DNA from 2 places in the Rhizobium sp. BK060 genome. Region 1 is predicted to be linked to the other one. Evidence: riboswitches for the same ligand, from Rfam matches in the RefSeq annotation. Region 1 holds a riboswitch; the other holds the start of a gene.
What was found. A riboswitch is a leader RNA that binds a small molecule or an ion and turns the genes downstream of it on or off. The one in region 1 is predicted to bind thiamine pyrophosphate.
Positions count from the first base shown of each region.

Region 2: linked by a shared signal. The riboswitch ahead of thiC (phosphomethylpyrimidine synthase ThiC) and the one ahead of thiB (thiamine ABC transporter substrate binding subunit) in region 1 are both predicted to bind thiamine pyrophosphate.

Region 1 is NZ_JACHYW010000009.1:210,374-217,737, reverse strand. Features, by position in the region: gene FHT71_RS12695 (M48 family metalloprotease) at 1-1,516, opposite strand, end outside; gene FHT71_RS12690 (ATP-binding cassette domain-containing protein) at 1,764-2,480, opposite strand; gene thiP (thiamine/thiamine pyrophosphate ABC transporter permease ThiP) at 2,473-4,107, opposite strand; gene thiB (thiamine ABC transporter substrate binding subunit) at 4,107-5,129, opposite strand; TPP riboswitch at 5,174-5,285, opposite strand; gene FHT71_RS12675 (MDR family MFS transporter) at 5,346-6,878, opposite strand; gene FHT71_RS12670 (MarR family transcriptional regulator) at 6,998-7,364, shown strand, end outside.
Region 2 is NZ_JACHYW010000008.1:206,674-214,037, reverse strand. Features, by position in the region: gene FHT71_RS11630 (thiamine phosphate synthase) at 17-640, opposite strand; gene FHT71_RS11625 (thiazole synthase) at 637-1,410, opposite strand; gene thiS (sulfur carrier protein ThiS) at 1,413-1,610, opposite strand; gene thiO (glycine oxidase ThiO) at 1,607-2,575, opposite strand; gene thiC (phosphomethylpyrimidine synthase ThiC) at 2,577-4,403, opposite strand; TPP riboswitch at 4,496-4,607, opposite strand; gene FHT71_RS11605 (FadR/GntR family transcriptional regulator) at 4,656-5,420, opposite strand; gene FHT71_RS11600 (four-carbon acid sugar kinase family protein) at 5,446-6,507, opposite strand; gene FHT71_RS11595 (oligopeptide/dipeptide ABC transporter ATP-binding protein) at 6,504-7,364, opposite strand, start outside.

The sequences.
Region 1 (7,364 bases):
CCGGAGAAACGGAAGCACCCGTCGGCAAGGCGTTGATAAGCTTGAAGAGATCAAGCTTTCGATCCGTGCCCATCATCCGCGCAGCAAGCGTCGTGATATTTTCGCCCGGTCGTACTTTGACTACCCTGACGCGCAAAGGCTTCAGCGACGCAGTCTCCTCCGGCGTCATTCGGCGGAAGCTTGCCCGCAATACGTCGGCCGTCTGCTGCAGCGTCGGACTCCCCTTCGGCACGGCCGTCAGGAACCGGAAGATCTGCGCATTGTTGCGGATAACGGTGACGTCGAAGTCCCAGCGATCTGCACTCGCTCGCGCCGTTGCGGCTTCCATCCCGTTGACCGTGACCTGCTGGATGGTGGACGGATCAAGGCCGGTAACCCAGCCGCTGGAGATATAGTTGGTCAGGCTCTGGCTCTGATTATCCGCGACGCCATCGAAACGGATCGCGACATCACCCGGGCCGGTCGCCATGACCGCCTCGACCTTGTTGTCGATCTTGAAATCAGGTGGTACGTCGAAGCGGATACCAAGCCCGCCATGCAGGAAGGTCTGACCGCGGACATAGCCTTCCTCCGGGCTGTCACCGTAAAGCAGGCCGTCGATTCCATCGAGATAATAGTCCCTGCCCGTGTCACCAACCTTGCCTTCCTGGCCAAACGCACGGGCATGGTCGCGCGCAAGTTCGATGCGCTGCGCCGAATTCGGGTGGCTGGACAGGAAGTCGAGGCTCTGATCCGCCTCGGGATCGACCGACATGAAGCGGCTGTAGGCGGCCATCGAATCCAAGAACCGCGCAGCCGCATAAGGATCGTAGCCCGCTTCACCGAGCATGCGCACGCCGATCACGTCCGCCTGCAGTTCCTGTTGCCGCGAAAAAGCAGCCAATCGGAGCTTGCCGCGTGCCAGGGCCTGCTTTCCGGCAATATCGCTGGACAGCACCTCGGCCACGACGCGGCTGGCGATGACCTCAGCTTCCTCGCGCTTCTGCCGTTCGATGCCATGATTTGCTGTGACATGGCCCATCTCATGCGAGAGGACCGCAGCGACCTCGGAAGCGTCGTTGGCAAGCGCCAGCAAGCCGCGCGTTACATAGAGATAGCCGCCGGGCAGTGCAAAGGCGTTGATGGCCGGCGAGTTCAGGATAGTGATGCGATAGGACTGGCTGGGATTCTCGGAAACAGCCGTCAGTGCGCCCGCGATGCGGGCAACTAGGCGTTCGGTCTTTGCATCGTTGTACTCACCGCCATAGCTCGCAACGATACGTGGATGCTCACGGGCGCCCATGGCAGCGCGCGGATCGTTCTTCTGCACTTCATCGACGATCTGCGGACTGGAGGACGGTGCAACGCTCGGCTGGTAGGATTGTTCAAGGATGGACTGGCAGCCGTACAGCGCCACGCTCGTTGCACACACGAACGACACTCGTCGCGCCAGACGGCACGCAGACGAGAGCACATCACTGGAAGGCGCGGGGAATTTCCACGTCGTCATGCTGTCCAGTCTGGCTCTCCAAGTCATCTTGCTTGTCGGCCGGTCCGCTTCCGCGACCCGGTCGGTCTCATGGTGATTCAACAGGCGTCCGTCCCCGCTCTTGCACTGCACAATCGGGGACACAAGTCTTTGCTGTAACTGATTTCCGCATCGGTTGCATAGCGAGACTCTGACTAAATGTGGCGCCGTTGTATTTTAGCAAGCCTAACGTGCTTTGGAGTTTCCTCGGTCGCCTCAAATTATGGCGAAAGTGCCGTTGCGACCGCCAGATTCGTCAACTATGGAGAAATTGCGTCAATCCAGCGTGATCCTCGTGGCCCAGAAACTCATCAATCGGAGCCGCCACGACGATCCTGCCGTCCTCGATAAAAAGGCCGAAATCTGCGATGCGTTTGACTTCATCCGGATCATGAGAAACGACGACGACGGTATTGCCGGTCTCGCGATGCATATCGAGCAGCAGCGCTGCCATTCCAATTCGCAAGCCGGGGTCAAGTGCCGCGAATGGCTCGTCAAGTAGGAGCACCGGACGATTGCGAACAAGCGCGCGCGCGAAGGCCACCCGTTGTCGCTCCCCGCCGGATAGCGTCCCCGGCATTCTCCGCTCGAAACCGGCGAGCCCCACCTTTTCAAGCGAAGACGTGATCGATCGGCGATCGGCAGTCGAGAGTTTCATCGCTGGCTCAATACCCAGGCCAATGTTGGTGAAAATATCGAGATGCGCAAACAGATTGTTGTCCTGAAAGATGAGGGAGACGGGTCGTCGCGCAGGGTACTCGTCGGTCACATCTTTTCCCGCGATCAGAACGCGCCCTTGGGCAGCCGTGTCGAAGCCGGCGAGCAAATTCAGGAAGGTCGACTTGCCGGCTCCGGACGCACCCGTCACGGCAATCACGGCGCCGGCGGGAAGACGGCAATCGAAGTGAAAGTCTTGCGTGCCAAGTTGGAGGCCGACATCGTGCACTTCGATCGCGAACTGAGGATCACCCATGGACAGCCACCTCCCGGCGCGCGGGGCCCATAGTGCCGGCGATCGTGAGCAGCAGGCAGACGATGCCAAGGATCAATGCCAGCCCATCCGCATCGTTCGTCCGATAGCTACCCATGCGGCTATAGACGAGCCAAGGCAACGTGACGAAACTGTCCGAGCCGAACAGCGCGACGGCGCCGAGATCGCCGAGCGACAGCGCCATTGCAAACGAAAATGCCGTGAGCACCGGCTTGAACAGGGCTGGCATATCGATCAGACGTAGTTGCACCCAACCCATGATACCGAGGCTCGCCGCAAGTTTTTGTGTGCGGCGCTTATGAACGATGAACGCCGGCTCGAGGACACGCATCACAAAGGGCAAAGACATCAAGGCGTTGATGGCGACAATCAGCAGCGGAGCGACGGCGCTCACGTCGCCGAAACCTCTCAGCGCAAGGAACCAGCCCGTCGCAAGGACGATCGGCGGCACGAGCAACACCAATGACGACGCGCCACCCATGGCGGCAAAGAACGCTCCTGCGCCCGTAGCCCCGGAGCGCCGGAGAAGCGCCGCCCGGCGCGCACTCACCAACGTCATCGAGATCAGCAAGGCGAGGATGGCCGCAGAGATCGAAATGGCAAGGCTGGTTGCAGCCGACTGCCAGAAGATGCGTTCGCGCAGGAGCTTCATGAGATCAGACCGAAGGCCAGCCAGAAGCACCGACATCAAAGGTAGACCGAGGAACAGGGCGGCGAGCAGTAGGACGCCGCCATCCGCAAGCCGTGCACCCGGCAACCCGCCATCCGGCCGCCTGAGAGCCTTGCCGGCCGTCATCCCCTCATCCCCAGGCGCAGGAAGAAACGACAGCGCCCCAAGGATCACCGATGTAAGGACAATTTGCAGTAGGGAAAGAACGACGGCCCGGCCAGGGTCGAAATCAAAACGCAGCGATTGATAGATGGCAACCTCGACGGTCGTCGCGGCTGGCCCACCACCCAGCGTCAGCACCAGCGTGAAACTCGTGGCGCACAGCATGAAGATCAGACCGGCGATACCGGGAATGACCGAACGCAGAACCGGCCATTCAATGAAGCGGAAAATCGAGCCAGGCCGCATGCCGAGACCACTCGCCATCAACCAGTATTCCGCTGGCACGCGCTCTAATGCCGCCAGCATCAAGCGGCAAGCCAGCGGCATGTTAAAGAAGATATGCGCCAACAGGATCCCGGAAAGCCCGTAGATGCTGATCGGTTCCGCCATGCCGAGCTTGAGCAGCAGCGCGTTCATAAGGCCCTGCCGCCCCCAGATACCGACCAACCCGAGCGCCCCGATCAGAACAGGCAGGCCCATCGGCACAGCCATCAGCCGAATGATCCACATGCGTCCGGGGAAATGCTGCTGGCGCGCCAAGGCCTGAGCGACGGGAATCGCAAAAGCGATCGATAGCAGCGTCGAGAGCAAGGCCTGCAGCAAGGTGAAACGCAGGACCCGCAGGATGTACGGTTCAAGCACCGCCGCCAGAATGGACGAAGCACCGCTCGAGAGAAGCAAGGCGAAGACCGCAAGGCCGACGAAAACGGCAATGCCGGCAAGGCTTAGCGCCCCGCCCAACATCACCCGCCGCATCTCCGCCTTGGTCAAAAGCATCAATTCATGCTCATGGCAGCCAGCCACTCATCGATCCAGGCTTTGCGGTTCTCCGCGACTTCCTCCGAGCTCATCAGAAAGGTCTTTGACGGATTCACGAGCTTGCCGAACGCATCGGGCAGCGGTTGCGACGTCGCCGAAACCGGCATCATCCAGTTGTTGGTCGGAATGGTATCCTGGAAGCCCGGCGTCACCATGAATTTCAGGAAATCGCGCGCAAGCTCTTTGTCCGGCGCATTCTTAAGCAGGCCCGCCACTTCGATCTGTATGTAGTGGCCCTCTGAGAATGCAGCCGCCTGATAGCGGTCCGTATTTTCCGCAACCATGTGGTAGGCAGGCGAGGTCGTGTAGGAGAACACCATCGGCGCCTCACCCTTGGTGAAAAGTCCATAAGCCTCGGACCAGCCGGGCGTTACCGTCAACACCCGCTTTTTGAGTTTTGCCCAAGCCTCAGGCGCCTTATCGCCGTAGACGGACTTTACCCACAGCAAGAGACCGAGCCCGGGTGTCGAGGTGCGCGGGTCCTCAATGACGATCTTTTGCGAAGGGTCTCCTTCGACCAGATCCTTCATGCTCTGCGGCGGATTTTTGATCGTCCGGGTGTCGTAGATGACGGCGAAGTGGCCATAATCATAGGGCACGAATACATCGTCCTTGTAGTCCCCGGGCACTTTGAGTGCACTGACGTCGACACCACTCGCATCGAACAGGCCGGTTGCCTTCGCTTCCGTGGTCAGGTTCGTGTCCAGGCCGAGCACGACATCTGCCTTCGTACCAGTGCCTTCGAGCTTGAGGCGCGACAACAGCGCCACGCCATCAGCCACACTGACGAAATTGACGCTGCAGCCGCAGGTCTTCTCGAATGCTTCCTTGACCTTCGGCCCCGGACCCCATTCCGATGTGAAGCTCTCATAGGTGTATACGGTGAGCGTCTTGTCTGCCGCCCGCGCGCCTGGGCCGGCAAGGCCGACAGTCGCGACAAAGGCCGTGGCAAACAGCAAACAGCTTGTGAATTTGAACATGGCACCTCTCCTCTGGTTTGCTTGAAGGGGAAAAGGGCGGTGCCAGATGTCACGCGTCTAATCCCTCCGCCGGTGTTAGCCGGATCAGGTTCCGCGGGTTGGCTTTCAGCCTCTCAGCCGCGCACCGAATGGGCACGGGCACCCCGTTAGAGCGTTTGCAGATGTATCGCCACGCTTGGTGTCTTGCAAGTGGCGGCCTTAGCCCGCCACTGGCATTTATTCCGCTGCTTCGGTGCTGGCTGCCGGCCGCACCTCGGCCGCGCGCGGCAGCTGCGTCGGTTTCAGCATCAAGGCGGCGCAAAGGCCAATGAGCGCGATCGCGCAGGACGCCATGAAAAGCGGTGTGAACGCATTGGCATAGGCGTCGGCCACCGCCTGACGTGTCGACTCCGGCAAAGCCACCAGCATTTTCGGCGTCAGCTGCTCGATGTCAGTTACGCCGGGAATGGACAGTCCCGTCTTGCCGAGCTGTGAGCCAACGATCGCGCCGTAAATCGAGATAGCAATCGATGCGCCGCCCATGCGCGACAGCGTCACCGATCCCGTTGCGGCGCCGACGTCGCGCGCTGGAGCCGCATTCTGAACGCCGATGACCGGCACCTGTTGCGCAAGGCCGACGCCGAAGCCGTGGAGGGCCATCACTGCTCCGATCAGCAGGACCGGCGTTCCCGCATGAACCTGAGTGAGCAGCACGAATGCGATGGCACTGCAGGTCAGGCTTGCTACGGCAAACGGCTTGTAGCGCCCGGTGATGGAGATGATACGGCCCGCAGAAAGCGACCCGCAAACGATGCCGCCGGTCAAAAGAATGAAGAACGCGCCGGCCGCCGAGGGTGAAAGACCAGTCGTCGTCTGCAGGAACAGCGCGAAATAATTGACCATGCCGATGCCGATCGCGCCGCTCATGATCGACATAACAAGCAACAGGCTGAACGTGGAATTGCGGAACAGCGACAGCGGAACAATTGGCTCGGCGGCGCGGCGCTCGACGCGAATCCATCCGATGACTGCAGCAACGCCGAGTGCCATGATGACAAGGTTCTGCGGGGCCACCAGCGAACCGAAGAGCTGAGCGCCATCGGCAGCCAGCACGAAGCTCGCCGTCGTCCAGGCGAGCAGCAAGGCTCCGGCATAGTCGATCTTCGGACGGCGGTTCGGCTTCCGGTAAGGCAGCATGAGCACCAGACCGACAAGCACGACGAAGCCAATCGGAACGTTGACGAGGAAGATCGACCGCCAGCCGAAGAGATCGCTCATCGCACCACCGAGGACAGGCCCGATCGCACCGGATGCCATCAGCACAAGGCTGGAATAGCTTTGGTACCGCGCACGTTCGCGAGGCTCGAACAGGTCGGCGTTAACGGCGAAGATCGATACCATGATGCCGCCTCCGCCAAGCCCCTGCAACACGCGGGCTGCAATCAGCGTGTTCATGGATATGGCCAGTCCGCAGACGGCGGAGCCGATGGTGAAAATCATGAGCGCGGCCATCATCACATACTTGCGGCCGAAGAGATCGCCGAGCTTGCCGTAAAGCGGCATCACCGCGCTCACGGCGAGCAGATAGGCCGAGCCGACCCAGCTGAACCGCTCGAGGTGGCCGAACTCACCGACGATTGTCGGCAGAGCCGTTGCGACGATCTGGTTGTCGAGTGTCGCCATGAACATGGCTGCCATTAGAAAAAGGAAGAGGATGAACCGCCGACGATGATCCGTCACAAGCGGCGCCGCGGCAATTTGAGTGTCCATGAAGCGTCGTTCCAGGTGATACGTTGACTACGTTATGTGCTATTAGCATATAATTGTCAATGTCATGTTATTGACTTTGGCATATTCTCAATTGAGATGGGGCATGCTATATTTCCGGAATGAAAGAGAGCTTGACGAACCTGATCGACCCAGACGCTGCGACCGACGACCCAGGTATTCTGCGTATTGGCCAAAGCATGACCCGCATGCGCCTGATGACCGGGCGCCGACTGATCGGACGGCTCGCCATCCAGAGTGTGGCGCCCGGCCTTGAGCTGTCGCACCTTGACGTACTGGATGCCGTGCGGCGCGCGCAAGAGGCCGGTGAAGTAACAGTCGGGACGATCGCCGAGATGATGCGGATCGATCCGTCGCGCGCAAGCCGCGTCGTCGCGGATATGGTCGGACGTAATATTCTGCGGCGAAAGGCATCCCAGACCGATGCGCGGCGGATCATCGTCGTGATGACGCCACTCGGACAGCGGC
Region 2 (7,364 bases), on a different contig from region 1:
CGGCCGCCGCGTGCGGTTATGCGCCGGTAAACACTGTCCGCCGGGACGCCGTGGCGTGAAGCCATTGCCTCGTTCGCGCCTCCGGATCAGCGCTCAGCGTAATGTCAGTAACGACAGCAGCGCTATCTGCTCCATGGGCGAAGACGGTCTCGATGCGATCGGCGTTCAACCCGCCGATGGCAACGAGTGGCAGGTCGCCCACTCGCGCCTTCCATATGCGGAGGCGTTCCGGTCCTTGCGGCGACCATTTCATCTGCTTGAGAATGGTCGGATAGATCGGGCCGAGCGCGATATAATCCGGCTTTGCCGCCATCGCTGTATCGAGTTCAGCATCGTCGTGGGTTGACAGCCCGAGCTTCAAGCCGGCGGCACGAATGGTGCCGAGATCGGCCGCTTCCAGATCCTCCTGACCGAGGTGGACGAAATCGCATCCTTCCTCAACGGCAAGCTGCCAGTAGTCGTTGATGATCAGCTGACAGCCATGCACAGCGCAAATTGTCTTTGCTGTTCGGATTTCGGCGCGCAGCTCGACCGCTGTTTTATTTTTGATCCGTAACTGCACAAGCTTGACGCCGAGCGGCACCAGCCGCGCAATCCACTCGGCACTATCGACGATGAGATAAAAGGGATCGAGCTTCATGCGAATACGGCCTTTCCGATGATCGGTGTCGACGGAACCGCGACATCGCGCGGCTCCAGCATGCCGGCACCGAAGGCCTCGTGGCCCGATTCGATCGCCTTGGCGAATGCACTGGCCATGGCAACCGGGTGGCCGGCGCCGGCAACGGCGGTGTTCAAGAGGACGGCGTCGAAGCCGAGCTCCATGACGGTTGCCGCGTGCGATGGCCGACCGATGCCGGCGTCAATGATGAGCGGAACGTCCGGGAAATGTGCGCGCATGGAGCGCAGCGCCGTGAGGTTCAGCGGCCCCGCGGCACTGCCGATTGGGGCACACCAGGGCATCAATACGCGGCAACCCGCTTCGAGCAGCTTCTCCGCCACCACGAGGTCGTCGGTCGTGTAAGGAAAGATCTGAAAGCCGTCGGCTGAAAGAATGCGTGCGGCCTCCACCAGGCCGAAAACATCGGGCTGAAGCGTATCGTGATTGCCGATCACTTCCAGCTTGATCCAATTGGTGCCGAACAGTTCGCGTGCCATCTTAGCCGTCAGCACGGCCTCGGAGACCCCATGGCAGCCGGCTGTGTTCGGCAGAATCCGAACGCCGAGCGCCCTGATCATCTCGAAGAAGGTACCGCCATTTCGCCCACCGGCTGTCTCGCGGCGCAGGGAGATAGTGACGATCTCCGTTTTCGATCGCTTCACGGCCTCCGCGAGGATCGCCGGTGAGGGATATCGTGCGGTACCGAGAAGCAGGCGAGAGGAGACTTCGGTGTCGTAAAGCTTAAGCATGGTCAGCCCCCCTGCATCGGCGACAGGATTTCGATCCAATCGTTGTCGTTGAGTGCGTGGTCGGCACGATCCTCGCGGTGGACGATTTCGCCGTTGACGGCAGTCGCCATCCAGTCGCCTTCGTATTCCATCAGCGTCAGCAGTTCGGACAGCGTTGGTGCAATGAGGTCGTGATGCTCGCCGTTGACGATCAGTTTCATCGGCTTTTTCCTCCTGGTTCAGTTCTGGAGAAGACAAGGTCCGCAGCGTCCTGGGCCATTGCGGGCGCCAGCAGGAAGCCATGGCGATAGAGGCCGTTGAGCACGACCGCATCATGCTCGAGGACCACGCGGGGAAAATTGTCGGCAAATGCCGGGCGGATGCCGACGCCGGTTTCGACGACGGCAGCGTCCGCGAAGGCGGGATGCACTGCATAGGCGGCGTTCAGCAGCTCCATCATCGAACGCGCCGAGATCGGACCGCCGAACTCCGTCTCGATCATGGTGGCGCCCACCATGAAGAGGCCATCTCCACGCGGAACGACATAAACGGGGAAGCGGGGATGCAGCAGGCGAACGGGTCTGGCGAGGGTAACTTCGCGGGTTTCCAGATAGAGCATTTCGCCGCGAACGCCGCGAAGTCCGCTCGTTTGCCCGATTCGTGCTGCGCCCGTGCAGTCCACGATGTCGTCGTAGTCGGTATGTTCGGTGACTTGCTCGATGAATGCGACACGCCGGGCGAGGAGCTTTTCTCGCAGCAGACCCAACACGCGCCTTGGATCGAGATGTCCTTCCAACGCGAAGAACAGGGCCCGCCTGAAGCGCCCGGCAAAAGCCGGCTCCAACGCGGCGATTTGCTCTTCGCCCAACCATTCATGGCCGCTGGTGCGACCGGCAAACCGATCGAGTTCGCTTTGGTCGCGCGCGGGAGCAACGACCAGCGTTCCGTTTCGGTGTACCTCGCCCGACAGCATCGTGTCCCACCGGTCGATGGCATCGCGGCCGCGCAGCAAGACGGCTTCGTCCCCGCTTTCACGCTCACACCAGGGCGCGAGCATGCCGCCCGCGAGCCAGGAGGCTGCTTGGCTAGAGCTTGGATCCGCAACGGTGACGTCGACACCACGAAGACTGAGTTCGTGCGCGACCGCGAGGCCGGCAACGCCGGCCCCTTTGACTAGGACATGCATCTCAGTCACGCGACCCTTGGGTGGCGTCGATCGGCATATAGAGATCGCCGCCCTCGCGGTATTTCGCCGCCATGGCGTCGAGCCCTTCCTTCTGCGCCTCGGCGCGGATGTCGTGCGAGATCCGCATCGAGCAGAACTTCGGGCCGCACATGGAGCAGAAGTGCGCCACCTTGTGCGCTTCCTTCGGCAGTGTCTCGTCGTGGAAGCTGCGGGCTGTCTCGGGATCCAGCGACAGGTTGAACTGATCCTCCCAGCGGAATTCGAAGCGGGCGCGCGACAGTGCGTCGTCGCGCAATTGAGCTGCCGGGTGTCCCTTGGCGAGATCGGCGGCATGAGCGGCGATCTTGTAGGTGATGACACCGGTTTTGACGTCGTTGCGGTCGGGGAGACCCAGGTGCTCCTTCGGGGTGACGTAGCAGAGCATCGCCGTCCCGAACCAGCCGATCATAGCAGCACCGATGCCGGAGGTGATGTGATCGTAGCCCGGTGCGATGTCGGTGGTCAGCGGCCCCAGCGTATAAAACGGTGCTTCGCCGCAAACGGCGAGCTGCTTATCCATGTTTTCCTTGATCTTGTGCATCGGCACGTGGCCGGGGCCTTCGATCATCACCTGGCAGTCCTTAGCCCAGGCGATCTTCGTCAGTTCGCCGAGGGTTTCCAGTTCGGCGAATTGCGCGGCGTCGTTGGCATCGGCAATTGAACCCGGACGCAGGCCGTCGCCGAGCGAGAACGAGACGTCATAGGCGCGGCAGATGTCGCAGATTTCCTCGAAGTGCTCATAGAGGAAGCTCTCGCGGTGGTGATGAAGACACCACTTGGCCATGATCGAGCCGCCACGCGAGACGATGCCGGTGACGCGGTTGACGGTCAGCGGGATGTAGTGAAGCCGCACCCCGGCATGGATCGTGAAGTAGTCGACGCCCTGCTCCGCCTGTTCGATGAGGGTGTCTCGATAGACTTCCCAGGTCAGGTTCTCGGCAATGCCCTCGACCTTCTCCAGTGCCTGATAGAGGGGAACGGTGCCGATCGGCAGTGGAGAGTTGCGAATGATCCATTCGCGAATGTTGTGGATGTTGCGGCCGGTGGAAAGATCCATGACGGTATCGGCGCCCCAGCGTGCCGCCCAGACCATCTTCTCGACCTCTTCGGCCATGGAAGAGGTGACGGCGGAGTTGCCGATATTGGCGTTGATCTTCACCAGAAAGTTCCGGCCGATGATCATCGGTTCGGATTCGGGGTGATTGATGTTGGCGGGAATGATCGCACGACCGGCAGCCACTTCCTGCCGGACGAATTCCGGGGTGACGTAATCCGGAATCCGAGCGCCGAAGCTCTCGCCATCGCGCGTGATGGCTTCCGCCTGTGCCTTGCGGCCGAGATTTTCGCGGATCGCGATGAACTCCATCTCGGGCGTGATGATGCCGGCGCGGGCATAGGCGAGCTGGGTGACGGCCTTGCCGTCCTTTGCGCGGAGCGGCTGGCGCTTGGCAGGAAATTCCGGCGTCAGCCGTTCGCCACTGGCAAAGCCGTTATCCTCAGGGCGCACCTGGCGGCCCTGATAGGCTTCGACATCGCCGCGAGCGAGGACCCAATTGCGACGCGGTTCCGGAAGCCCTTGCTCGATGCTGATGTCAGCACCTTCGACCGTATAGATGCCTGAGGAATCATAGACCGTGACCGGCGGTTCCCCTGATGTCGGGTGGACGGTGATTTCGCGCATCGGCACGCGGATGTCGGCGTGAATTTCCCCCGGAATGTAGATTTTCCGAGAGGCCGGCAATGGGCCTGTCGTAACGGCCGGGGTGATGTTCTTTGCGGCAATATTCATGGTTGAGGCTCCAAGTTTTAGGTTTGGAGACCCAGTCCTCAGCCGGAATGATGAAAAGACGCCGACACGGATTCCACGCGAGAATCCAATGCCTTCGAGCGCTTGCACCGTCCCTACGCCAGTATGAACTGGATCAGGTTCAACGGGTCACTGCGCACGATAGCAGTATCTCAGCCCCCTGCCGGGACCCCCCTGGTGAATGTGAAAAGGTTAGAGCCAGAGCAGCCGAGCTGTCAAGCCGACTGCCGCAGCCTACATCGAAAGGTCCAGCGCACGGCCTTCGAAGAGGCGGCTCTGCGACCCCTCGAGATGCGCCTTCATCAGCGCCCGCGCATCTTCCGCGCGGCCTTCGACGATAGCGAGGTAAATCTTGTTGTGCTCCTCATAGACTTGCTCAAGGCCTTGACGCGGACCAAGGAGCGATAGGCCGTGAAGGTGCATGCCGACCGCGATATGCGCCTTCAGGGCATCGATCGAGGCCGTGTAGTAGTGATTGTTGGCAGCTTCCGTGACCGCACGATGGAACGTGAAGTCGGCGTCGGTGCGATGAAGCTGGTGGCTGGTTGCCTCACGCAGATCGGCTAGCGCTGCGGCAATCTTCTGAATCGCCGCCTCGTCACGGCGCTTGGCGGCAAAGTAGGCGGCCGCGGGCTCGATCGTCAGGCGAAACTCATAGCAGCGCTGGATGTCGGCGATCGTCTTGACCGGCGAATAGGAAAGCTGCGCCGTTGGTGAGCCGTGGGCGCTGACAAAGGTACCGGCTCCTTGCCTGGCATAGACGATCCCCTGATCGCGCAACCGTGCCAACGCGTCGCGCACGATGGGGCGCGAGACACCAAGCATCGATGCAAGCTCGTGCTCACCAGGCAGGCGTGAATCTGGCGGATAGTTTCCCGAGCGAATACGCTCCTGCAATTGGTCGAAGACCCGATCGACCAGCTTGACGGCCTTGCCGCGCTCCGGCTTAGCCGCAGGCGCCGCTTGCGCATTCGCCGATACACCGTTTGCTTCGTCCACTTTCATTCTCCCCGCCGGCATTGTCTTATGCCGCCTGATTCTGTGCAATCAGTCTTACCAAACTATCAGAACTACCGAAGCCCCCGGACTTAACCGCGCATCGGAAACGCAGGCCATCTGACGTTACGACGTCAAACCAGGGAATACCCGCCTCGATTTCGCCCTGTGGCCTCAGGACTCGAATTCCGAGTGCGTGAAACACTGCCAACGCCGTATCGCCGCCGCCGACCACCAGCATTTCCGGGCGCATCATCTCTATGACCGATTTTACGCCTTTCGCGAAGCGGTCGGCAACTGCTGCAGCTTCGCCGGTGATTTCGCCCGTGCACCGCAAAAGTATTGGTAGGCCAAATCGTTCCTCGTACGTCAACGCTCCCATGGGCGCATCGATGGTTGACGTCAAAGCGCCGGAAACTTGCAACTTGGTCATCTGCTCTGTCGTGATCGGATCGCGGGAGCCGAAAGCGAAGACAGTCCGGCTCGATGCGGCAAAAGGTTTGCTTGCCCTGTTCGGTTGGCCGATCTTGCGGGCAAGTGCAGCTCCGATACCGCGGGCGCCGACGGCAAGGGTCGTCTTCCAGTCGTAAGCGCCAACCACCCGGTCGAGATCGCTGTGCGTTTCAGCATCGCGGACGATCACTTGGCCGTTATTTGCCTCGAAAAGTTCGACAATCGGTAGCGGCTTGTCGACACCACGACCGACGACGTGACCGTTGCGGGTCAAACGCTCTTGATCGGGAATGGCTGGTGCCACCACGATTGCCTCGTGACCGAAGACGGCAGTCAAAGCTTCGCTTTCTGCCGCAACATTCCCCTTAAGCCGGGAGTCGATCTTTTTCAGAACGATTTGAGGTGAGGCGGCAAGAAGGGCCTTCGCCGCAGCGCTGACCTTCCTTGCCGCTTCCTCCTCCGGGAGAGCTCTTGAAGCCGTGTTGACCACCACGACCTCGCAATCGGTCGCAAGCGTTTCCGATATGGCCCCGACGTCGATCGCGACAGCGACGGAAAGTCCGGCGTCGAAGAAGGGGGTTCCCGTGTCGAGCGCGCCGGTCAAATCGTCAGCGATGATCGCGACCTTTAGCATCATGCGGTCTGTCCTGCGTTGACAGCGTGGCAGGCGACAAGATGGCCAGGCTTGGCTTCCTTCCATTCCGGCACAACCTTGCTGCACACGTCCATGGCGATTGGGCACCGCGAATGGAAGCGACAGCCGCTCGGCGGATTGAGCGGGCTCGGCACGTCGCCTTGCAGGATCTGGCGCTTGCGCGTGCGTTCCAGTTCCGGATCGGTTTCGGGAACGGCGGAGAGCAGAGCCTTGGTGTAGGGGTGCAGCGGGTTTTCGAACAGCTCCTCGCGCGTCGCGAGCTCCGCCAGGCGGCCGAGATACATGACGCCGACACGGGTACTGATATGGCGCACGACGGCCAGGTCATGGGCGATGAACAGGTAGGTCAGGCCATACTTCTCTTGCAGATCGAGCAGCAGGTTGATGATCTGCGCTTGGATCGAGACGTCGAGCGCCGAGATTGCCTCGTCGCAGACGATGAACTTCGGCCGGCAGGCGAGCGCGCGGGCAATGACGACACGCTGGCGCTGGCCGCCGGAAAGCTCGTGCGGATAGCGCTGGGCGAAACGCGTGGGCAGGCCGACGTCGGTCAGGAGTGAGGCGACCCTGTCCTTCAGCTCCGCCTTGGTGCAGAGCTTGTGGAAGAGGATCGGTTCACCGATCGCCTCACCGATCGTCATACGCGGGTTGAGCGTGGAATAGGGATCCTGAAAGACAATCTGCAGGTCGCGGCGGAACGGCCGCATCTGTTTCTCATCCAGCGTCGCCAGATCCTGCCCCTTGTAGACGACCTTGCCGCTGGTCGCCTTGTAAAGGTTGAGGATGGTAAAGCCGGTCGTCGACTTGCCGCAGCCGGATTCGCCGACGAGGCTCAGCGT